Linked DNA regions of Cupriavidus taiwanensis LMG 19424. The protein of the gene in region 1 interacts with the protein of each later gene in a pairwise test. Links are inferred from orthologs where the notes say so. Each region holds a gene or a part of one and is shown on either strand. Other genes may lie near its edges. The genes, in order: ribD and accC.

Region 1 (10,997 bases):
TGCAGCATCGCCTGCGTCAGGCGGTCGGCGTCGCCCGCGGCCGGGTGGTTGACGCCCCGGCAGTCCGCATACACATAGAAGGCGCCGTCGGGGCGCACCGGCACGCGCAGCCCCAGCGACTCCAGCGCCGGCACGATCAGGTCGCGGCGGCGGCGAAATTCGGCCTTGCGCTCGTCGTAGACGGCCAGCGCCTCGGGCGTGAAGCACGCCAGCGCGGCGTACTGCGCCACCGCCGACGCGCAGATGAACAGGTTCTGCGCGACCTTCTCGAAGGCCTCGACCAGCGCCTCGGGCACCACCAGCCAGCCCAGGCGCCAGCCGGTCATATTGAAGTACTTCGAGAAGCTGTTCACCGTGACCACGTTCGGGTCCAGGCTCAGCGCCGATACCGGCGGAGCGTCGTAGGACAGGCCCTGGTAGATCTCGTCCAGGATGGCAAAGCCGTTGCGCGCGCGCACCGCCTGCAGGATCCGGGCAAGTTCGTCGGGCAGGATCGAGGTGCCGGTGGGGTTGGACGGCGAGGCCAGCAGCACGCCCCGGGTCTGCTCGCCCCAGTGGGCCTCGACCTGCGCGGCGGTCAGCTGGAAGCGCTCGGCCGGGCCGCTCGGGATCATTCGGGCGACGCCGTCGAAGGCGGCGACGAAGTGGCGGTTGCACGGGTAGCTGGGGTCGGGCATCAGCACCTCGGCGCCGATCTCGACCAGCACCGCGCACGCCAGCAGCAGCGCGCCCGAGGCGCCCGCGGTGACGATCACGCGCCGGGCCGGGATATCCAGGCCGTAGGCGGTCTGGTAATAGCCCGCGATGGCCTCGCGCAGCGGGTGGATGCCGAGCGCGCCGGTGTACTGCGTGACGCCGCGGCGCATGGCGGCTTCGGCGGCGCGCACCACCGGCTCGGCGGCGGTGAAATCCGGCTCGCCGATGCCCATGTGCACGATATGGCGGCCGGCGCGCTCCAGCGCGGCGGCCTGCTTGGCCAGCTCCATCACATGGAAGGCGTCGATGTTGGCGAGTCGGGAGGCGGTGGCCAGGTGCTGCAAGTCCATGGTGTTCCGGGTGGGCAGGCGCCCGTTCAGCAAAAGGGTCGGTGGGAAATGAAAACACCCGCCGCGGCGGGTGTCGTCTTCATCGCCGCCGGCGCCAGGGCCAGCGCGACGGCACGGCGCAGCCGCGAAGGCGCTTCTTCAGCGGCGCGCAGCCACTTCGGCGGCGCGCACCTGGGCCGCAAGCTTGTCCAGCACGCCGTTGACGTACTTGTAGCCCTCGACGCCGCCGAAGGTCTTGGTCAGCTCGACGGCTTCATTGATGACGACCTTGTACGGGATGTCGAGGCAGTGCACCAGTTCATAGCTGCCGACCAGCAGGGCGGCGCGCTCGACCGGCGACAACTCGTCCACGGAACGGTCCAGGAACGGCTCGAACGCGGCGGTCAGGCGCGCCTCTTCGCGCACTGCGCCGTTGAGCAGCGCGTCGAAGTGCTCGCGGTCGGCCTTGTTGAAGCCCTGGGCGTCGTGCAGGTGGGCCTGGATTGCGCCGATGTCGTTGCGGTTCAGCAGCCACTGGTACAGGCCCTGCAGGGCCAGCTCGCGCGAGCGGCGGCGCGCGCTCTTGGGCGGCGCCTTGGCTTCGGTGCGGGCCGCGCCGGACTTGCCGCCGGCGCCCTTGCCGGCGTCTTGGTCCGGCGTGTTCGAGGTATCACTCATCGTCGTCCTCGTCTTCGTCTTCCTGGCCGCGCAGCGAATCGAGCGCCGCCACCAGGTTGGCCATCTCCACCGCGGCGCGCGCGCAGTCGCGGCCCTTTTCGCGGGTGCGGGCATGGGCCTGCTCGTCGGTGTCGACGGTCAGGATGCCGTTGGCGATCGGCACGTTGAAGTCCAGGCCGACGCGGGTGATGCCGGCGCCCGACTCGTTCGACACCAGCTCGAAGTGATAGGTCTCGCCGCGTACCACGGCGCCCAGTGCCACCAGCGCGTCGAACTGGCCGCTCTCGCACATCTTCTGCAGCGCCAGCGGGACTTCCAGCGCGCCGGGGACAGTCACCACCAGGGTGTCTTCGCCCTCGACGCCGAGCTGTTCCAGCTCGGCCACGCAGGCCTCGAGCAGTTCGGCGCAGACCGGCTCGTTGAAGCGCGCCTGGACGATGCCGATGCGCAGGCCTTCACCGTCGAGGTTGCTGGGGTAGAAGCCGTGATCCATTGTTCAGTTCTCCAGTTTTCGGGAGGGCCGCGGCGGCAGGGCCGCGGCCCGGGTATTCGGGGGTGGCTCAGTGCTGGGACCGGCTCAGTCGGCCTGGCCGCTCATCGGCTGGTAGCCGGTCACTTCCAGGTCGAAGCCGGTCATGCTGGGCATGCGCTGCTTGGCGGCCAGCACGCGCATCTTGCCGACGCCGACATCTTTCAGGATCTGCGCGCCCATGCCATAGGTGCGCAGGTCGGGCTTGCGGCGCGGCCGCGACTGCGGCGCATCGAGCGCGCTGAACTGCGTGAACAGCTGCTCGACGGTGTCGCCGCAGTTCAGCAGCACGATCACGCCGTTGTCGGCCTCGGCGATGGCCTGCATCGCCGCCGGGATGCTCCACGAGTGCGTCGTGCATTTCACTTCCAGCAGGTCCAGCACCGAGAACGGCTCGTGCACGCGCACCAGCGTTTCCTGTTCCGGCGTGGGCTTGCCCTTGACCAGCGCCAGGTGGGCCTGGCCGGTCGGCTTGTCGCGGTAGGCGATGCTGTGGAAGGTGCCGTAAGGGGTTTGCATGGCGCGCTCGCCGACGCGCTCGATAATGCTCTCGGTGCGGCTGCGGTAGTGGATCAGGTCGGCGATGGTGCCGATCTTCAGATCATGCTCGCGCGCGAACTCGATCAGGTCCGGCAGGCGCGCCATGGTGCCGTCGTCCTTCATGATCTCGCAGATCACGGCCGCCGGCGTCAGCCCGGCCAGCGCACCCAGGTCGCAGCCGGCCTCGGTATGGCCGGCGCGGATCAGCACGCCGCCTGGCTGCGCCGTCAGCGGGAAGATATGGCCCGGCTGGACCAGGTCGGCCGGCTTGGCGTCGCGGGCGACGGCGGCCTGCACGGTGCGGGCGCGGTCGGCGGCGGAAATGCCGGTGGTCACGCCCTCGGCGGCCTCGATCGATACGGTGAAATTGGTGCCGTGCTGGGTGCCGTTTCGGCTCACCATCGGATGCAGGTTCAGCTGGCGGCAGCGCTCGGCGGTCAGCGTCAGGCAGATCAGGCCGCGGCCATGCTTGGCCATGAAGTTGATCGCCTCCGGTGTGACGAAATCGGCAGCCAGGACCAGATCGCCCTCATTTTCGCGGTCTTCCTCGTCGACAAGAATAACCATGCGGCCGGCGCGAATGTCGGCAATGATGTCTTCGGTACGGGCGATTGTCATGGCGTGCAGAACGGCAGGTTGGGGCGGAAATCAGGCGAAATCGGGCGAAAAAACCGGCGAATAGCTGTGGCAGGAACCATGGCCGCGGTGAAAGCGGCCGGACTGAGGCGGGGCGTCGGGCCGGGCCGGCCGGCCCTATACGCCCGGCAGGTTGCCCAGTCAAGCCGGGTATTGTACGCCAAGGGAGCCCACGCGGGAGGCGCGGGCCACGGAAAGTGCCGCCCTTCCGAGGCCGGGCGGGCGGGGTACGGGTATTGGCGCTGGCCCGGTGTGGCCGTGCTTATGCGGGGGCCTGCGCGGCCGACAGCATCCGTTCCACGTACCGCGCGATCAGGTCGATCTCGAGGTTCACGCGCGCGCCCGGCTTGAGCTCCTGCAGCGTGGTCACTTCGACGGTGTGCGGGATCAGGTTGATCGAGAACACGCAGCCATCGGCTTCGTCGGCGACGCGGTTGACCGTCAGCGACACGCCGTTGACCACCACCGAGCCCTTGTACGCCAGGTAGCGCGCCAGTTCGCGAGGCGCGCGGATGCGCAGCTCGTGCGATTCGCCCACCGGCGCGAAATGCACCACTTCGCCCAGGCCGTCGACATGCCCCGACACCAGGTGGCCGCCCAGCCGGTCGGCCAGGCGCAGCGCCTTTTCCAGGTTGACGCGGCCGGCACGGTCCAGCCCCACGGTCTTGTCGAGCGATTCGCGCGAGACCTCGACCTCGAACGCGTCGGGCGCCATGGCGATCACGGTCATGCAGGCGCCCTGGATGGCGATGCTGTCACCGATGATGACGTCCGACAGGTCCAGCCCGCCCGCGGCGATGCGCAGGCGCACGCCGGCGTCGGCGGCGGCGCCGAGCGGGGTAACGGATTCAATGCGGCCGACCGCCGCGACGATGCCAGTAAACATGGTGGAGTCTTGTGCTTGGGGTTTTCGGAATCTTTGGGATGCGTTGCCGCGGCCTGTGGCGCTACGCGTCGTTGCGCCGGGCGATCAGGCGCAGGTCGTCGCCGATCTGCCGGACTTCATGCCAGCGGAACTGTTCGGCATCCTGCAGCCGCGCCAGCGGCGGCAGGTTGAACATGCCCTGGGCGTCGCCGAGCAGCTTGGGCGCGAGGTAGATCAGCAGTTCATCGGCGCAATGCTCGCGCACCAGCGAGCCGTTGAGCTTGAAGCCCGCCTCGACGTGCAATTCGTTGATGCCGCGGCGGCCGAGTTCTTCCAGCATGCGGCGCAATTCGACCTTGCCGTGCGGGTTGGGCAGCACCACGACTTCGGCGCCGCGGGCTTCCAGCGCGCGCTGGCGTTGCCGGTCTTCGACCGCGCAGAACACCAGCACGGGCCTGGCGAACTCGCCGCTGTCCGGGGTCAGGATGCGCGCGTCGAGCGGCACTTCGAGCCGCGAATCGACCAGCACCCGCTGCGGCTGGCGCGGCGTGGCGAAGGCCCGCACCGTCAGCGCCGGATTGTCGTCGCGCACGGTGCCGATGCCGGTCAGGATGGCGCAGGCGCGGGCGCGCCAGGCGTGCCCGTCGTCGCGGGCGGCCTGGCCGGTGATCCACTGGCTGGTGCCGTCATGCAGCGCGGTGCCGCCATCCATCGACGCGGCCACCTTGACACGCACCCACGGCAGCCCGCGCGTCATGCGCGAGACGAAGCCGATATTCAGGTCGCGCGCCTCTTTTTCCAGCAGGCCGCAGCGCACGTCGATGCCGGCATCGCGCAGGCGCTGCAGGCCGCGCCCGGATACCGACGGATTGGGGTCTTCCATCGCCGCCACCACGCGCGCCACGCCGGCGCGCACCAGCGCATCGGCGCAGGGCGGGGTACGGCCGAAATGGCTGCACGGCTCCAGCGTGACATAGGCGGTGGCGCCGGCCGGGTCGAGCCCGCGCGACAGCGCATCTTTCATCGCCTGGATTTCGGCATGGTCCTGGCCGGCAGGCTGGGTGAAGCCTTGTCCGATCACCTGGCCATCCTTGATGAGCACGCAGCCGACGCGAGGGTTGGGCGTGGTGTTGAACATGCCCCGCGCGGCGAGCGCGAGTGCCTGTTGCATGGCGGCGTGGTCGGTATCGGAAAACATTCGGCGATCGGGTGGGCCTTGGCGCTGCGATTGGGGTGACAGGGCGGCCGGGTCAGGGCGGCTCGGAGGACTCCGTCGCTTCGCAGTCAGCGTCGCGGCCGGGTGTGCAGAGTCGGATACGTCCCTGCGCGCCCAGCCTGACTTGCCGCTGCGCGCCACGGCAGCCAAGCGTGAAGGTGGCGGCCTGAAAACCGCCCTGCTCAGATCGAGAGTATCCCACAGGCAGGAATTTCAGCACATTGGCGCCCCGCGCGGCTTGCCGCAGCGTCACGGACAGGCACGGCATGCCCGGCTCGACCACCGACAGCACCTCCGGCCGCTCCGCGCCTGCGCCAGCCGTTACCAGTTGCCAGCCGGGACTCAGCGTGGCTTCGCCCGGCAGCGGCTGCAGCGTCACCTCGATGCGGCGTGACAGCGCGCTGGCGCGCGCCAGCGCGAGCGACATCGCCAGCCGGTCGGCCGCCAGCATGACCTGCTGGCGCGCGAGCATGCCGCTGAACACCGGGTAGGCCGCTGCCGAGAACAGGCCGAGCATGACCAAGCCCACGACCAGTTCGACCAGCGTCAGGCCATACGGCGGCGCGCCATCCGGGCGGCGATGCCTGCCGGCATTCGACGGCATGTCCATCATGGCCTCAGCAATGGGGCGGCAACGGCTGCGGCACCGTGCCATCGGGTTGTGCCAGCCACTGGCCGGTGCTGCGCAGGATCAGCGTTCCGCATTCGGGATCGGCGGCTTGCGGCGCCGCACGGAGTTCGACGCAGGTTTCCAGCGTGGCTTGCGGGCAGGCGCCGGCACTCACCAGATGGCGCACCGTGCCGCTGGCTGGCACGCGCAGGGGCCAGTCGCCCGCAACCAGGTCAGACCCGGGCGCGACGGCAAAGGTTGTGGCCTCTAGCGCGTGCCGCTCCAGTTGCAGCATCGCGCCGCTCAGCGCGGCGCGGGCTTGCGCGCGCCAGCCTCGCGCCAGATGGCGGTGCCACGCGGGCACGGCGATGGCCGCGAGGATGGCCAGCACGGCCAGTGCGGCGACCAGCTCGATCAGGCTGAAGCCATGCATGCGCCGGCAAGCCGGTGCCAGGGTCATCATGGTGGATCCTCCCTTGCCGGGCCGACGATCTCGCGCCAGCGCAGGCGCCCGGTGCGGCGCGTGGCCAGCGTCTGCGCGACACGCGTGACGGTGTTGCCCGTGGCCGACCATACCGAGAGCGAGAACGCCTGGTGCCCGGTGCCGCCGGCTGGTGCCGGCGTGCCGGGCAATTCAGCGAGCGTCGCGAACACGCTGGCGTCCGGCGGCAGCAACTGGCCGGTTGCCACGGGCAGGCGCTCGCCGGTGCTGAGCCGGGCGATGGATTCCCCGGTTGCGGCCAGCACTAGGTAGCTGCGCTGCGCGCCGTCGGGCGTGCGTGTCACGAACAGCAGGTAACCCGGGAATACCGGCTGGAGCTCGACCACCTGTTCGCCGGCATGGGGCAGGGTCAGGCGCCAGCCGGCATCCTGCGCACCGCCCGCGGTCGCGCGCAGGATATGGCCGTGGCCGGCGACCTCGGTCGCGACCTGCCGCAGCGGGCGCGATGTGGCGCTGCGTGTGGGGCTGCGTGTGGCAAGGTCATCGGGCACCGCTGCCAGTTCGTTGCCGGCGCCGTAGATCACCACGGGCGCGGCCGGCGATCCGAGCAACACGGGGGCTTCTTCCCGGGCCGTTTGCGCGGACACCTGCATCCGGTGCACGCATGCCGCGGCAGGGGCGGCCCCGGCCTGCGGCGTGTCGGCGAGCGGCAAGCGCCAGAGCTGGCCGGCATCGTCGGTGGCGTAGGCAACGAGCGCGGCCCCGGTGACATCGGCTAGCACGCTGACCGCCACGAGCTGACTGGCCGCAGGGGCGCCCAGGCAATCGCGCTCAGGCAACGGCAAGGTGCGGATGGCGTACTGGCCCGCCCAGGCGGCGCCGGCGGGCTTGTCCAGTGGCAGCAAGGCAAGTCCGGCGCGGGCAGCGCCTGCCGCGCCATTGGCACCTGCATCGAGGATCACGACGGCGAACCAGCGCAAGCCGTCCGGACCATGGATACCCGCGGCGCGTACCGGCCCGCGCGCGGCCAGTGGCAGGGCGTCGTTCGCGGGTACCTCCCAGATCGGCAAGAACGGCATCTGCCCGTCGGGATCGGTGACGTCAAGCACGAATGCCGCCGCGGGGTTGCCGGCCCCGGCATCGGCCGGGATGCCGCACAGCAAGACCGTGCGCCATTCGCCGCGGATGGTGACGTCCTGCGTGTCCGGACGCGGGCATGGCGGCGGCACCGTCGGGGCAGCCGGGACCGGCATGACGAGGGCATAGGGCAGCAGCGCGCCCGGCAGGTAGGCGGCGCGCTCCTCGCCGGTCGCGGCATCGAATGCGTGCAGCAGGCCGTCGCGGGTACCCAGCCAGGCCACGTGCGGGCGCAGGCTGTAGCGCAGCCGAAAGCCCGCGTGGCCTGGCTTGCCGGGCGACCATGCGGGCGGAGCCACCACCCGCACGCGCGCGCCGGCCGCGCTGCCCAGGCGCGTATCGCGCGGCCGCCGGCCGGCCTGCGTGCGGTCACCGCGCAGCCAGTCCACCGCGGCGCGGTCTCCAATGCGCAAGGCTTCGGTGGCAGCATCCCACTGCAGCGGCATGGCTCGCGCCGTCTCGCCAGCCGCTGCCGCATAGGTGAATATCCGCCGCGATGGCAGCGTCCGGCGGTCCAGGCGATCGCCGGCCTCCCACAAGTCTGGTGACGGTGCCTGGGCCAGGTCCTGCCAGCCGATGTCAAACAGGCGCCCGGTCCATGGATACGCGCCTGGCGTGGTTCGGTAGGCCAGCGGCAGGCGGCCCGCTTCGGACCCGGCGGCATGGCACGCCGAAGCCAGGATACAGGCAAGGCAGAAGAGCGCGCAGCGCGCGGCGAGGCGCATCATGGCTGGATCACGCTTTGCAACACGGCGCGTATGCCGTGGGTGCGGCCGAAGCCGATGGCGGTTACCCGGAACCGCGGCGCCGGAGCCGTGGCGACAGCGGGGTCCGGCACGCCGTAGCCGGCCGGCGCTTCGTCCAGGATCTCCGCGACATAGCGCGGCGGTTGTGGCGTGGCGGCGGCATCGGCCGGCGACGCCTGCAGGGTAGCGCCGGTAAAGCGCCCCAGTGGCACGCCGATGGCGCCGAGGTCCGCATCGACGCGCAGCCATGGTTGCCACACCGGCGGACCGCCCGCGGCGGGCCGGCAGATCCCGGCCTGCCGGCCGCTGCCGCAGCGGCCCGGCTCCGGCCACAGGGCCAGGCGGTCCTGGGCGTCCGGCGACGCCGCGGCGGCGAGCAGGTCGGCCTCGCCATCGCGCAGGGCGGCTTCGGCGGCGCGGAAGGCCAGTTCACGTTCGCGCTGCATGACGGCAAGCTGCCGGCCGGACAGCAGCATGTGCAGCGTGGCGGCCGCGATCAGCACCACCATCAGCAGCAGGGTGCCGCACAGCAGCAGCGTGACGGCGCCGGTGTGGCGCGAGCGTGCCGGGCAGCGCGCTAGCACAGCGTCTCCTCGCAACGGGGCGCATTGCGCAGCCGTACCGTGGCGGCGAACACGCGGCGCGCCGTGCCGGCCGGCGCCGACGCAGCGGGCGGCAGGTCTGCCGCTGCGGTGCCGGGCAGCGCAGGCGTGTCGGTGCCGCTGACCCGGACCAGCGTGGCCGAGCCCGGCCGGTCGCCCCGCACCGCGATGGCGATCTGGACCGCCACCACGCGTTGCCAGGCGGCTTCGCCCAGCGGCGGCATGGCCGAGGCCGTCTCGAAGCGCTCGGGACGGCCGTCCTGGTCCATATCCAGCCCATAGCGCAATTGCAGCGATTCCACGCCGCGCAGCAGCGCGCCCGAGGTCCAGCCGCTGCCGTCGACGACGCCGTTGCGGCGGGCAGGATACCGGCACAGCAGTTGCGGCACGCCATCGGCGCCAGCCGCCACATACAGCAGGTTCTCCGCGGCGTAGCCGGCGGTGGCGGCGGCGCCCGCCACGCGCGCCGCGAGCGGATAGCCGCTGCAATCGGTCATGGTTTCGTCCGGCTGCGCCGGCGCGGCGGGCCGGCCGCTGCCGCTGAAGCGGACCAGCAGCGCATCGCTTTGGCCGACGGCGGCCCTTGCGCAAGCGGGCACGGCCGCCACGGCGGGTTGCCCGCAGTTGTCCGCGCCGCTGACCGCGGGCAGGGCGGTGCCGGCCATCTCGGACACAGGCTCGCCCGGCCATCCGGACTGGCGCAGCAGCATGGAAAGAATGGCCAGTGCGCGCTGCCCGCGTTCCTCGATCACCACGCGGTCGGTGGTGGCGAGGTAGGCTGCGTGCGTGGCCAGGAAGGCGGCGCCGGCAGCGGCCACGGCGATCAGGCCCAGCGCCATGCCGACCATCAGTTCGACCAGCGAGAAGCCACGCGGAAGGATCCGCCGGCTGCGCGCATCGATGCGCCTGCTCATGGGTGCGCCCATGTTGCCCCGGCCGGCAGGCAGCCGCCGGCGTCAGCCATCGGCACGATGGCGGCGACCGCAATGGCCAGCGGCGCCGCGCAGCGGCCCAGTTCGGCATCGTCGGCCGCGCTGCGCGTGGCCTGTGCCAGGCGTTCCAGCTGGCGCAGCCAGCCCACGCCGGTGGTGCCGGCGAGCGCCATCGGCAGCAGTCCGGCAACGACGATCGACAAGGCGCCAAGCGCTTCGATCAGGGCGTGGGCGCGCTGGAGCCTGGGTTGCGGCGTGGAGTTGGGTGGCGTTCGGCGCCGGTTTGCTGGTGAGGGCATGGCACGGGCTGTGAAGGCGATGGACCAAGGTTAGCCATCCGTCCCCGCGGCGAACGTGCCGAAACGTAAAGCGGGCCCATCCGCACCATTGTGTTAAGCGCCGGCATGCCAAAGCCAAGCGCCACGCTTGCGCCGGACAGTTGCGGCGGACCAACGACTGGCCGGCTGTCCGCCGGTCCCCACCGCGATGCAATTGACAGGAATTATCAAATTCCCCACTATCGCGGGTGTTGCAAAGTCGTAACGATTACGCTATTCGCGGCATCCCGTTGCCAGGCCTTCCAGGCGGCAGCGAGGCACAGAACAAGAATTTCGGGTGCGGGCTGGCCATTCCGCCGTCAGAGCGGAGTGCCTTGCCCGGATAACAAGCCATTCATCGGGGGTCAACATGCATCGGGTCATCCTGGCAGTTCCTTGTCCATTGGCGGCGGCACCTCTGCCCGCGCGCTGACATGCCGGCGACGGTTCGCCTTCGCGACACCGCGCCTCCCCGCCTTCACCTCGATGTGGCCATGCCCGGCCCGGGCATGCCTGTGCGCGTCGTTTGCCGCGGCATTCGCGGCAACCTGCGTCGCTGCCGCGGGCTGACGCTGGTCGAGCTGATGGCGGTGGTGGTCATGGTGGCGATCCTGGCCGCGATCGGCACGCCTTCGTTCGTCTCGCTGCTGCGCACCAGCCGGGTGGACAGCGAAATCCAGTCGATGGTCGGCACCTTGCAGCTCGCGCGCAGCGAGGCCGTC
Region 2 (10,935 bases), 330 kb from region 1 along the record:
ACATCCAGCAGTTCACCAAGAAAGTGCCGGTTTCCTATCCGCTGGCCGTCGCCGGCTTCGCCGGCACTGACCTATCGCGCAATTTCGGCAACAGCGCCGGTGGCCTGCCCTATACCGTGGTCATCAATCCGGATGGAACGGTGAAATATCGCAAGATGGGGCGGGTGACCGCGGACGAATTGCGTGCCGTGCTGCCGCGCGCCTGAGCACTTCTTCCGCCAAAATCAGCGAATTACGACCTTTCTTGATGGATTTAGCTCAGACGCGGATCCTTTCGGCGGGAAAGTGCTTGAAGCGACGCCGAACGCGTGCCCCGGGCCGGCAAGCCCTGTATGGCGTGCTAGACAAATCCCTCTAAGCTACGGTAATCTCCGCGCAATTTCGTTGATCTGGTCGAGCCGCCGTGACTGCATCCCGCTCTATCCGTCGCTCACCCCGCTACCGCAAGGTGCTGGTCCTGCATGGGCCTAACCTCAATCTGCTGGGGACGCGCGAGCCGGAGACCTACGGGCACACGACGCTGGCCGATATCGACGCGGCCCTGGCCGAACGTGCGGCGAAGGCCGGCATGTCGCTGCAGACGTTCCAGTCCAACCACGAGGGTGCACTGGTGGACCGGGTCCACGCCGCGCGCGCGGAAGGGATCGAGTTCATCATCATCAACCCGGCTGCCTACACGCATACCAGCGTGGCACTGCGCGATGCGCTGGCCGGCGTGGCGATCCCGTTCGTCGAGGTGCACCTGTCGAACGTGCACCGTCGCGAAAGCTTCCGGCACCACTCGTACTTCTCGGACGTGGCGGTCGGAGTGGTCTGCGGGCTGGGCTGGCAGGGTTACCTGCTGGCGCTGGACTATGTACTGGGCCAGGAGCAGCCGCCACCCGAGAGTTCGGGGAGCTGAACCCCAAGGATTTTTTCGACAACCTGCGCGCGCCGCCCGGCGGCCTGCGCCCGTTGGCGTGCCTCGGCACGGCGGGCGCCGGATTCCGGTGGCCGGCACAACGATTGCTCCGCCAGGCCCGTCCCGGGCAGCGGTGGAAAACCCGATTCAGGAGGATAAAAAGATGGACCTGCGCAAGCTGAAGACGCTGATCGACCTGGTGGCCGAGTCCGGCATCTCCGAGCTGGAAGTCACTGAAGGCGACGGCAAGGTACGCATCGTCAAGCAACCGCCGCAAGTCGTCGCCGCGCCGATGGCGATGCCGCAGATGCAGGCCCTGCCCGCCGCCGTGCCGGCCGCTGCCGCCCCCGCCAGCGCCGCCGCACCGGCTGCCGAGCCGGTTGCACAGCTGCCCGCCGGCCATGTGGTGACCTCGCCGATGGTGGGCACGTTCTACCGCGCCCCGTCGCCCGGCGCCGCGCCCTTCGTCAACGTCGGCGATGCGGTCAAGGAAGGCCAGACCGTCTGCATCATCGAAGCCATGAAGCTGCTCAACGAGATCGAGTGCGACAAGGCCGGCGTCATCAAGGAAATCCTGGTCGAGAACGGCCAGGCCGTGGAATACGGCCAGCCGCTGTTCGTCATCGGCTGATCCTGACCGGCATGCTGGGCCCAGTGCCGGCGGCGGCCGCGCAAGCGGCCCCTCGCTGCCCTTCCCGGGCGGCATGCCACGGCGCTTCCCGCGCCAGGGACGTTGTGGGCTTCGCGGCCCGTTCCGTGCAGTTCCATGCAGTTCCCGCAGTATCGCGGCCCGGGTGGCCACAGGCCATCACGGAGCGCGCCCGGCGTGCCCTTGCGCCACGCAGCGGGACAGCTACTGTTCTTCTCGCAGAGAGAGACCATGTTTGAAAAAATTCTGATCGCGAACCGCGGCGAAATCGCTCTTCGCATCCAGCGCGCCTGCCGCGAACTGGGCATCAAGACGGTCGTGGTGTACTCCGAGGCCGACAAGGAGGCCAAGTACGTGCGCCTGGCAGACGAAGCCGTCTGCATCGGCCCGGCCCCGTCGCCGCTGTCGTACCTGAACATGCCCGCCATCATCTCGGCCGCCGAGGTGACCGATGCGCAGGCCATCCACCCGGGCTACGGCTTCCTGTCCGAGAACGCGGACTTTGCCGAGCGGGTGGAAAAGTCTGGCTTCGTCTTCATCGGCCCGACCGCAGACAGCATTCGCCTGATGGGCGACAAGGTCTCGGCCAAGCAGGCCATGATCAAGGCCGGCGTGCCGTGCGTGCCCGGCTCGGACGGCGCGCTGCCCGACGACCCCAAGGAAATCCTGGCGACCGCGCGTCGCGTCGGCTACCCGGTGATCATCAAGGCCGCCGGCGGCGGCGGCGGCCGCGGCATGCGTGTGGTGCATACCGAAGCCGCGCTGATCAACGCCGTCAACATGACGCGCGAAGAAGCCGGCCGCGCCTTCGGCAATCCGGAGGTCTACATGGAGAAGTTCCTCGAGAACCCGCGCCATGTGGAAATCCAGATCCTGGCCGACCAGCACAAGCAGGCCATCTGGCTGGGCGAGCGCGACTGCTCGATGCAGCGCCGCCACCAGAAGGTGATCGAGGAAGCCCCCGCGCCGCATATTCCGCGCCGCCTGATCGAGCGCATCGGCGACCGCTGCGCCGAGGCCTGCAAGAAGATGGGCTACCGCGGCGCCGGCACTTTCGAATTCCTGTACGAGAACAACGAGTTCTACTTCATCGAGATGAACACGCGCGTGCAGGTCGAGCACCCGGTCACCGAGATGATCACCGGCATCGACATCGTGCAGGAGCAGATCCGCATCGCCTTCGGCGAGAAGCTGCGCTTCCGCCAGAAGGACGTGCAGTTCCGCGGCCACGCCATCGAATGCCGCGTCAACGCCGAGGACCCGTTCAAGTTCACGCCGTCGCCGGGGCGCATCACCGCCTGGCACATGCCCGGCGGCCCGGGTGTGCGGGTCGACTCGCACGCGTATGATGGTTACTTCGTCCCGCCCAACTACGATTCGATGATCGGCAAGATCATCTCCTACGGCGCCACGCGCGAGCAGGCCATCGCCCGCATGCGCATCGCGCTGTCGGAAATGGTGGTGGACGGCATCCAGACCAACGTGCCGCTGCACCGCGAGCTGATGATGGACGCCAACTTCGTCGAAGGCGGCACCAGCATCCATTATCTCGAGCATCGGCTGGCAGAACGCGCGAAGGCCTGAGCACCGGTCTGAGCAACCCGCAGCAACAGAAGGAAGCCCGTGGCATTTCAGGAATGTGTGATCGAAGTGGCGCAGGACCAGGCCGAAGCCTGGTCTGACGCCCTGTTCGACCTCGGCGCGCTGTCGGTTTCGGTGGAAGACGCCGACGCCGACACGCCCGACGAGCAGCCGCTGTTTGGCGAGCCCGGGCTGGAACCGAAGCAACTCGCGTGGAACCGCTCGCGCGTGGTCGCGCTGTTCGGCGACGACGCCGACCCGGCCGTGGTGGTGGCGGCCGCCGCCAACCAGCTGGGCATCGACCCGGTGCCGCCGTACCAGCTGCGCGCTGTCGAGGACCAGGACTGGGTGCGGCTGACGCAGTCGCAGTTCGAGCCGATCCGCGTGGGCGAGCGCATCTGGGTGGTGCCGTCGTGGCACGACGCGCCCGAACCCGACGCCGTGGTGCTGGAGCTCGATCCGGGCCTGGCCTTCGGCACCGGCAGCCACCCCACCACGCGGCTGTGCATGCAGTGGCTGGAGCAGAACCTGACGCCGGGCGAAACCGTACTCGACTACGGCTGCGGCTCCGGCATCCTGGCGATCGTCGCGCGCAAGCTGGGCGCGGGCGACACGGTCGGCATCGATATCGATCCCAACGCGGTGGAAGCGTCGCGCTACAACGCCGAGCGCAACCACGTCGAGGCATCGTTCGCGCTGCCGGAATCGGTGTCCGATGCCAGCTACGACCTGGTGGTCGCCAACATCCTGTCCAATCCGCTCAAGCTGATGGCGGCCATGCTCAGCGCGCGCGTGCGCGCCGGCGGCCGGCTGGTGCTGTCCGGCGTGCTGGAGCGCCAGGCCGAGGAAGTCGCCGCGGCCTACGCGCCCTGGCTGCCGCTGACGGTGTGGCGCAGCGAGGAAGGCTGGGTCTGCCTGCACGGCACCCGCCCCTGATTCCGCCCGATGGCCGCCGTCAAGCTAGTCACGCGCTGCCCGGCCTGCCGCACCGCCTTCCGGCTGGTCGCCGACCAGTTGCGGCTGCGCCAGGGGCTGGTGCGCTGCGGCCAGTGCGAAACGGTGTTCGACGCGCGCGAGCACCTGATCGAAATTCCCCTGCCGGCTGGCAACACCGCGGGCAGCGCCCCGGCCTCGGCACCGAAGCCGGCAGCGCCTGCCTCCGCCACCGCTGATACCAGCGCGCCGCTCGTACCGTCACCAGCGGCACCCGCGCCGACGCCCGCCCCCACTCCCGCTTTCACCCCGACCATCGACCCCGGCTACGACGTGCCGGCGCTGGATGCGCCGACCATGCTGATGTCGTCGCCCGAGGACATGGCCGTGCCGCCACAGGCCGGCATGGACGATGCCGAGATCGAACGCGCGCTGCGCGAAGCCAACGCGGCCGTCGCCGACCGCGATGCGCGCGACGCGCAGCGCCAGGCCGCAGGCCCGCTCGCCGAAGCAGCCCCGGCCCCGGCACCAGCACCGTCGGAACAGCCGCCCGCCCCGGCAGCCGCTTGGCCTGCGCTGGACCACGGCGCGCTCGAGAGCCCGGCCGGGAAACCCGCGGCGGCGGCCCCAGGCGCCATCCCCAGCGCGAGCGAATTCCTGCGCGCGGCATCGGCCGATGAGGCATCCGAGCCAGCGCCGTGGCCGGATCACACCCAGCGCCCGGCTGACCAGTCTGCGGCCGCCACGCCGCCGAACCCAGTGCCCGCCGCCAGCGAGCAGGACCAAGCCCGCTCCGCTGGCCCCGACACCCTTGCCAGCGTCACCGGCGGCGCGGTCGCGCGCGAGCAGGCGACCCGCCGCTGGGTCCGCGCCGAAGCACCGGCGGGCCCGGTGTTCGCCCCTGACTTCCTGCGGCACGCGCGCGAGCGCGAACGTGAACGCCAGCCGCGCCGGCCCATCGCCGTGCCCCGTGTTGCCTGGCGCGCGGCAGCCGTGGTACTCGCCATCGCCGCGCTGTTGCAGCTTGCCTACTTGGGGCGCAGCCAGCTCGCCGGGCACTTCCCGATGCTGCGCCCGGCACTCGAGGCCGCATGCGCGCCGTTCGGCTGCACGGTACCGCCGTGGCGCGACATCGATGCGCTGCGCATCGAGACCTCGCAGCTGCAGCGCCAGGATGAAGGCGGCGACACCTACCTGCTGGCGGTCACGCTGCGCAACCTGGGCCGCGCCAGCACCGCGCTGCCGGCGATCGAGCTGGTGATGACCGACCTGCAGGACCAGTTGCTGCTGCGCCGGGTGCTGCTGCCCACGGAATACCTCGAGCCGTCGCAGCAGGCCTTTGCCTTACAAGGGCTGCGCGCGGGCATGGAGCTGCCGGTTCGGGTACGATTCCGGACGCAGCAGGCGCCAGCCAACTATCGCGTGCTGATTTTTTACCCCTGAATTCCTGGCCCGCCGCCGGACCGAATCCGAGTCTTGCGGCAGGCCTTGCCCCCGCTCCGGACTGCAACCGGAAACTCATCAGATATCAAGGAGTAGACATGAGCAACGTCACCCTCGGCGGCAACGCCATCGAAGTCGCAGGCAAGTTCCCGCAAGCCGGCGACAAGGCCCCCGCCTTCTCGCTGGTCGGCAAGGACCTGAAGGATGTCTCGCTGGCCGACTTCGCCGGCAAGCGCAAGGTGCTGAACATCGTCCCGAGCCTGGATACGCCGGTGTGCCAGGCGTCCGCGCGCAAGTTCAACGAAGCCGCCAGCGGCCTGGCCAACACCGTGGTGCTGACCATCTCCGCCGACCTGCCGTTTGCCATGGGGCGCTTCTGCACCGCCGAAGGCCTGGCCAACGTGGTGCCGCTGTCGACCATGCGTGGTGCCGAGTTCAAGGGCAACTATGGCGTCGACATCAAGACCGGCCCGCTCGCCGGCGTGACCGCCCGCGCCGTGGTGGTGCTGGACGAGAACGACACCGTCAAGTACAGCCAGCTGGTGCCCGAGATCAAGAACGAGCCCGACTACGACGCCGCCCTGGCCGCGCTGAAGTAACAGGCGGCGCGCCTGCGATGTCAGCGGCCGCCCGCGACCACGGGGCGGCCGCTTCTGTTTTTGCGTTACTGCTTCTGCCCGCAAGGGCGCCGATCCACCGAAACCAACCCGACACCTGGAGAGAGCATGGCCAGCCTGATCTGCGGCTCCGTCGCCTACGACACCATCATGACGTTCGACGGACGCTTCCGCGAACACATCCTGCCGGACCAGATCCACATGCTGAACGTCTCGTTCCTGGTGCCCGGCATGCGCCGCGAGTTCGGCGGCTGCGCCGGCAACATCGCCTACACGCTCAAGATGCTGGGCGGCGATCCGGTGGTGATGGCCACCGTCGGCATCGATGCCGAACCGTACCTGGAATACCTGCGCAAGCTGGAGATCCCCACCGGCCATATCCGCGTGCTGCCGGAGACGTTCACCGCGCAGGCCATGATCACCACCGACCTGGACAACAACCAGATCACCGCCTTCCACCCTGGCGCAATGAGCCAGTCGCAGCTGAACCATGTCAAGGACGCGCTGGGCGGCGCCCAGGCGCCCAGCCTCGGCATCGTTGCGCCCGACAGCCGCGAAGGAATGCTGCACCACGCGCGCCAGTTCGCCGAAGCCGGCGTGCCGTTCATCTTCGACCTGGGCCAGGCCATGCCGCTGTTCAACGGCGACGACCTGCGGGAGTTCGTTGAACTCGCCAGTTACGTAACAGTCAATGACTACGAGGCGCAGGTCCTGCTGTCGCGCACCGCATGGACCAGCGCCGAGGTTGCCGCGAAGGTTCGTGCCTTCATCGTCACGCACGGCGAACGCGGCGCCAGCATCTTTGCCGATGGCCGCCAGTACGCGATCCCGGCCGTCGTGGCCGAGCGCATCGTCGATCCGACCGGCTGTGGCGACGCCTTCCGCGGCGGCCTGCTCTTCGGCATTGAAAACGGATTAGACTGGGAAACGACCGGCCGCCTCGCCTCGCTGATGGGATCGGTCAAGATCGCGCAGCAGGGTCCGCAGAACCACTGGTTGTCGCGCGACGAAATCGGCAACCGGTTCCAGTCTGCATTCGGGTACCGCTACGCCTGACCTGCGGCCGGCGCGTGGCGAATTTTTCGGGAACTGACATGACCAACAAGCTACGCGGCGGCGCGCATGCCGTCCTTGGGGCCACCCTGGTTGCCACGCTGGCCGCCGGCTGCGCCACGCAATCGAATTCCAACAGTGTCTACGGCACCGGGCAGGCGCAACGCGAACAGACCGTACGCTACGGCGTGGTCGAAGGCATCCGCGAGGTCACCATCCAGGGCGGCCAGACCGGCGCCGGCACGCTGGCGGGCGGCGCCATCGGCGGCATCGCGGCCGGCAGCACCATCGGTGGCGGCAACGGCGCGGTGGCGGCGGGCATCCTCGGCGCGGTGCTGGGCGGCATCGCCGGCAGCGCGGCCGAGAACAAGATCAACCAGCGCCGCGCGCTGGAGATCACCGTGCGCCTGGACAACGGCGAGATGCGCGCGATCACGCAGGAGGCCGACGAAGCCTTCCGCCCCGGCGAACGGGTGCGGCTGCTGTCGTCGGGCGGCGTGACCCGGGTCACGCACTGACGGCCGCACAGGCCCTCTCCCAAGGCGCACCCCAGGCGCCGTACCCGCAAGGGTGCGGCGCTTTTTCTTTGGCCGATCCGCCGGCCCAGCCATGCCGCGCGCGCCCATGAAAAAACCCGCCGGGCGGTTGCCATCGGCGGGTCGGCAAGACCTCAGGTGTCTTGCGGACCGGATACGCGGTATCCGGTCATGCGGGCACGACATGCGTGCCGTTGTGGTTCCTTGCGGAACAGGTAAGGTCCACGCCGTGGCGGCGCAGCTTACGGACGGTTGCCGGTCGGGAACGGCCAGGCAGCAGCCGGGTTCAGCGCGGTCTTGGCAGCCGAAGCGGGAGCAACGGCAGGCGCAGCGGCAGGCTTGGCAGCAGCCTTCTTGGCAGCCGGCTTCTTGGCAGCAGCCTTCTTGGCGGCCGGCTTCTTCGCAGCAGCCTTCTTGGCAGCGGCCTTCTTGGCGGGCGCCTTCTTGGCAGCAGCCTTCTTGGCCGGTGCTGCCTTCTTGGCGGCAACCTTCTTCACCGCGGCCTTCTTGGCCGGTGCCTTCTTGGCGGCGGCCTTCTTGGCCGGTGCTGCCTTCTTGGCGGCGACCTTCTTCACCGCGGCCTTCTTGGCCGGTGCTGCCTTCTTGGCGGCGGCCTTCTTGGCCGGTGCTGCCTTCTTGGCGGCGACCTTCTTCACCGCGGCCTTCTTGGCCGGTGCCTTCTTGGCGGCTGCCTTCTTGGCGGCCGGTGCAGCCTTCTTGGCGGCGACCTTCTTCACAGCAGCCTTCTTGGCGGCCGGCTTGGCGGCCTTCTTAGCCGCCGGCTTTTTCTTTGCAGCAGTTGCCATGGATAACTCCTTCACTAGAGAGTGAATATCGAATGACCTAAGTTGGCGACCCGACCGACCCGAGGCGCGCCACAGCAGCGCAGCCCCAGTCGAGCGAGCGATTCATCGGCGTGCGGCCCGACCACTGCTGCACGCTAATGAATTCGGTTGCAGGCGCACCGCCCATGGCGGTGCCTTGGCGGCCGGCGCGAGCCCGCAAGCGGGTCTCGGGCACCTGCCGCGCCCTGGAATATTCGATCAGCCCGCACCGCCCGTTGAGCCGGCGCGCGGCCAGAAATGAGGAGATATCGGACAGCTGGCCTGCGGTGCGGGCTTGGCCTCGCGCACGGCAGACGGCATTCATTCGGTGGTAGCTGGTCCAACCCGTTAATGGACCAAGGGAGACTGCACGCGTTTTAAGAAGCCGGTCGGGCCTGGTCTGCGTCAAAGTTCTCGTGCTCCTCAGCTACTACCTTCGTCATTGCATCGAAGCGCGCATCGCGCTTTTCGGTTCCATCTTGCTTCCTGCTTCGCTGCAATGAAGTGAGACTCTTGTCAAGGCGAATCATAATTCGTTTGCACGATGATGTTAAGAAAAAAGTGCAAAAAAACTTGCCTGCATGCATCGCTCCAACTAGTTCTCACGCGCGTCGTCACGAAGACGTTGCCGACGACATGCCAACGCGTCGCGCGCATGCCCGTCTCGTGACCCACTACGCGCGCTCGCGCACGCCGCGCGGCGCCCCTTCGCCGACCGTGCGCACCGCAGCTTTTACACACCGTCGCGCGTAGCGATGACAAGCCGCGCAGCATGCGCGCGACGACTGCGAACAGCGCTGCCGCGTGTCCTCGCACTTTCCGAAAAGCCGCATGGGCAAAGGCTTTGCGGGCGATGCACCAATGCGCGTGCGGCGCGCGTCGAGCGCTGCGGCGGCACGTTTCGACACGCGCGCGACGCGATCACCGGCGCGCGCGCTGCATGCTTTACACGCTCGACCCCGTACGCACGCGCGACGCCGTGCTCGATGTTCGACGATACCGGCGTCGGTCACCGCGCGACACCATCACCGCGCACGCGCGAGAGTGATGCGTGCACGCAACGGTTTGCATCGACGCAACGTCGAATGGCCTTCGCGAAGGCATCGCAAGGGCATCGCGAAGGCATCGCGAAGGCATCGCAAGGGCATCGCGAAGGCATCGCGAAGGCATCGAAGCGTTGCGATCGAGCCAAGCGCCGACGACAGCGAAGCGTCGCGGCAACACTCCTGAAGTCGCAGCGATGAGGTCGCATCGCGCTGCCCGATCCGGAGCGCGCGCGCCGCGCATTGCGGCTGCGTTCGCGCCGTCGCCAAGGACGCGCCGAGGTGCCGTCGGGCGCGTCGTACGTCCGCTTAGAGGATTGCTTCAGCGCTTGCGCGCAGGCGTGTTTTGCTGCGCCACAAAAACCCGCAAACGCCCGCTGCATGCGGCCTGGCGGGCAGCGGACTGGCGCCGCGGCACGGCGCGCGCCAGTCCGCGCCGGATTGCGGCGCGGCGGTTGCGCCAGTAGATTGGCGTGGCTACGAACCTCAAAGGAGACATCATGCGCAGCCCTTCCCCCATCGCCTGCACCATGCGCGCCGCGGTGCTTGCCGCCACCCTGCTTGCCAGCGCCGCGGCGCTGGCGCAGGCCACGCCCAGCGGCACGTGGAAGACCATCGATGACAACACCGGCAAGCCACGCGGGCTGGTGGAGATCACCGAGAAGAACGGCGTCTACAGCGGACGCCTGCTCAAGAGCTTCGTCGAGGGTGACGGCAAGCCGCGCGTCTGCGACAAGTGCACCGACGCGCGCAAGGACCAGCCCCTGATCGGCATGACCATCCTGTCCGGCTTGCGCAAGACCGGCGACAACGAGTGGAGCGGCGGCGAGATCCTCGATCCGGAGAACGGCAAGGTCTACAAGAGCAAGATGTCGCTGGCCGAGGATGGCAACAAGCTCAACGTGCGCGGCTTCATCGGCATCAGCCTGATCGGACGCACCCAGACCTGGGAGCGCGAGCGCTGAGCGCTGCCGGCACTCAGGGTTTCTCCGGGGCCTGCGGTGGGTGACCTGCCTAAGGAGAAACAGCAGGCGAAAAAAAACCGGGCGGTGATGAACCGCCCGGTTTTTTTGTCCCCGATGCTGCGCTTTACATGCGGTAGCGCAGCGTAGCCATGACGCTGCGCGGAGCGCCCGGCATGTTCAGGTTGGGATTGGTGCCGTGCGCCGAGACGATGTAGCCCTTGTCGAACAGGTTGTACACGTTCAGCTGGGCCTCGAAGGCGCCGCGGCGGTACCAGGCCATCGCGTCGGCGGTGACATAGCCTGGCAGGGTCACGGTGTTCTGCGGGTCGGCATAGCGCGCGCCTACCAGGTTGGCGCCGAGGCCGACACCGAAGCCGTGGCCCAGGTCCT

Evidence for each region.
Region 2: the proteins of ribD (region 1) and accC interact in binary tests that used the Escherichia coli proteins (3 or more experiments, as listed by UniProt). The link is inferred for Cupriavidus taiwanensis LMG 19424 from one-to-one orthologs.

Annotation. Positions count from the first base shown.
Region 1 is NC_010528.1:2,466,847-2,477,843, reverse strand. Bases 3,414-6,363 are described here. They hold ribD (bifunctional diaminohydroxyphosphoribosylaminopyrimidine deaminase/5-amino-6-(5-phosphoribosylamino)uracil reductase RibD), read right to left. Parts: upstream 5,472-6,363; coding sequence 4,356-5,471; downstream 3,414-4,355. Other genes in these bases: RALTA_RS11335 (type IV pilin protein), read right to left, coding at 6,107-6,363; RALTA_RS11340 (GspH/FimT family pseudopilin), read right to left, coding at 5,524-6,093; RALTA_RS11350 (riboflavin synthase), read right to left, coding at 3,671-4,294. In the rest of the region: RALTA_RS11370 (pyridoxal phosphate-dependent aminotransferase), read right to left, coding at 1-1,046; transcription antitermination factor NusB, read right to left, coding at 1,185-1,703; ribH (6,7-dimethyl-8-ribityllumazine synthase), read right to left, coding at 1,696-2,196; ribBA (bifunctional 3,4-dihydroxy-2-butanone-4-phosphate synthase/GTP cyclohydrolase II), read right to left, coding at 2,281-3,390; more of RALTA_RS11335, read right to left, coding at 6,364-6,559; RALTA_RS11330 (pilus assembly protein), read right to left, coding at 6,559-8,406; RALTA_RS11325 (pilus assembly PilX family protein), read right to left, coding at 8,403-9,008; RALTA_RS11320 (PilW family protein), read right to left, coding at 9,002-9,940; RALTA_RS11315 (hypothetical protein), read right to left, coding at 9,937-10,257; RALTA_RS11310 (GspH/FimT family pseudopilin), read left to right, coding at 10,785-10,997. UniProt on the Escherichia coli protein: Converts 2,5-diamino-6-(ribosylamino)-4(3h)-pyrimidinone 5'-phosphate into 5-amino-6-(ribosylamino)-2,4(1h,3h)-pyrimidinedione 5'-phosphate.
Region 2 is NC_010528.1:2,800,302-2,811,236, forward strand. What follows is about bases 1,070-3,957. They hold accC (acetyl-CoA carboxylase biotin carboxylase subunit), read left to right. Parts: upstream 1,070-1,781; coding sequence 1,782-3,134; downstream 3,135-3,957. Other genes in these bases: accB (acetyl-CoA carboxylase biotin carboxyl carrier protein), read left to right, coding at 1,070-1,532; prmA (50S ribosomal protein L11 methyltransferase), read left to right, coding at 3,174-3,957. In the rest of the region: RALTA_RS12860 (TlpA family protein disulfide reductase), read left to right, coding at 1-206; aroQ (type II 3-dehydroquinate dehydratase), read left to right, coding at 404-901; more of accB, read left to right, coding at 1,065-1,069; more of prmA, read left to right, coding at 3,958-4,067; RALTA_RS12885 (DUF3426 domain-containing protein), read left to right, coding at 4,077-5,507; tpx (thiol peroxidase), read left to right, coding at 5,606-6,106; RALTA_RS12895 (carbohydrate kinase family protein), read left to right, coding at 6,233-7,180; RALTA_RS12900 (outer membrane lipoprotein), read left to right, coding at 7,219-7,695; RALTA_RS12905 (histone H1-like DNA-binding protein), read right to left, coding at 7,956-8,519; RALTA_RS30270 (hypothetical protein), read left to right, coding at 9,524-9,781; RALTA_RS12910 (DUF2147 domain-containing protein), read left to right, coding at 10,081-10,545; RALTA_RS12915 (TonB-dependent receptor), read right to left, coding at 10,670-10,935. UniProt on the Escherichia coli protein: This protein is a component of the acetyl coenzyme A carboxylase complex; first, biotin carboxylase catalyzes the carboxylation of the carrier protein and then the transcarboxylase transfers the carboxyl group to form malonyl-CoA.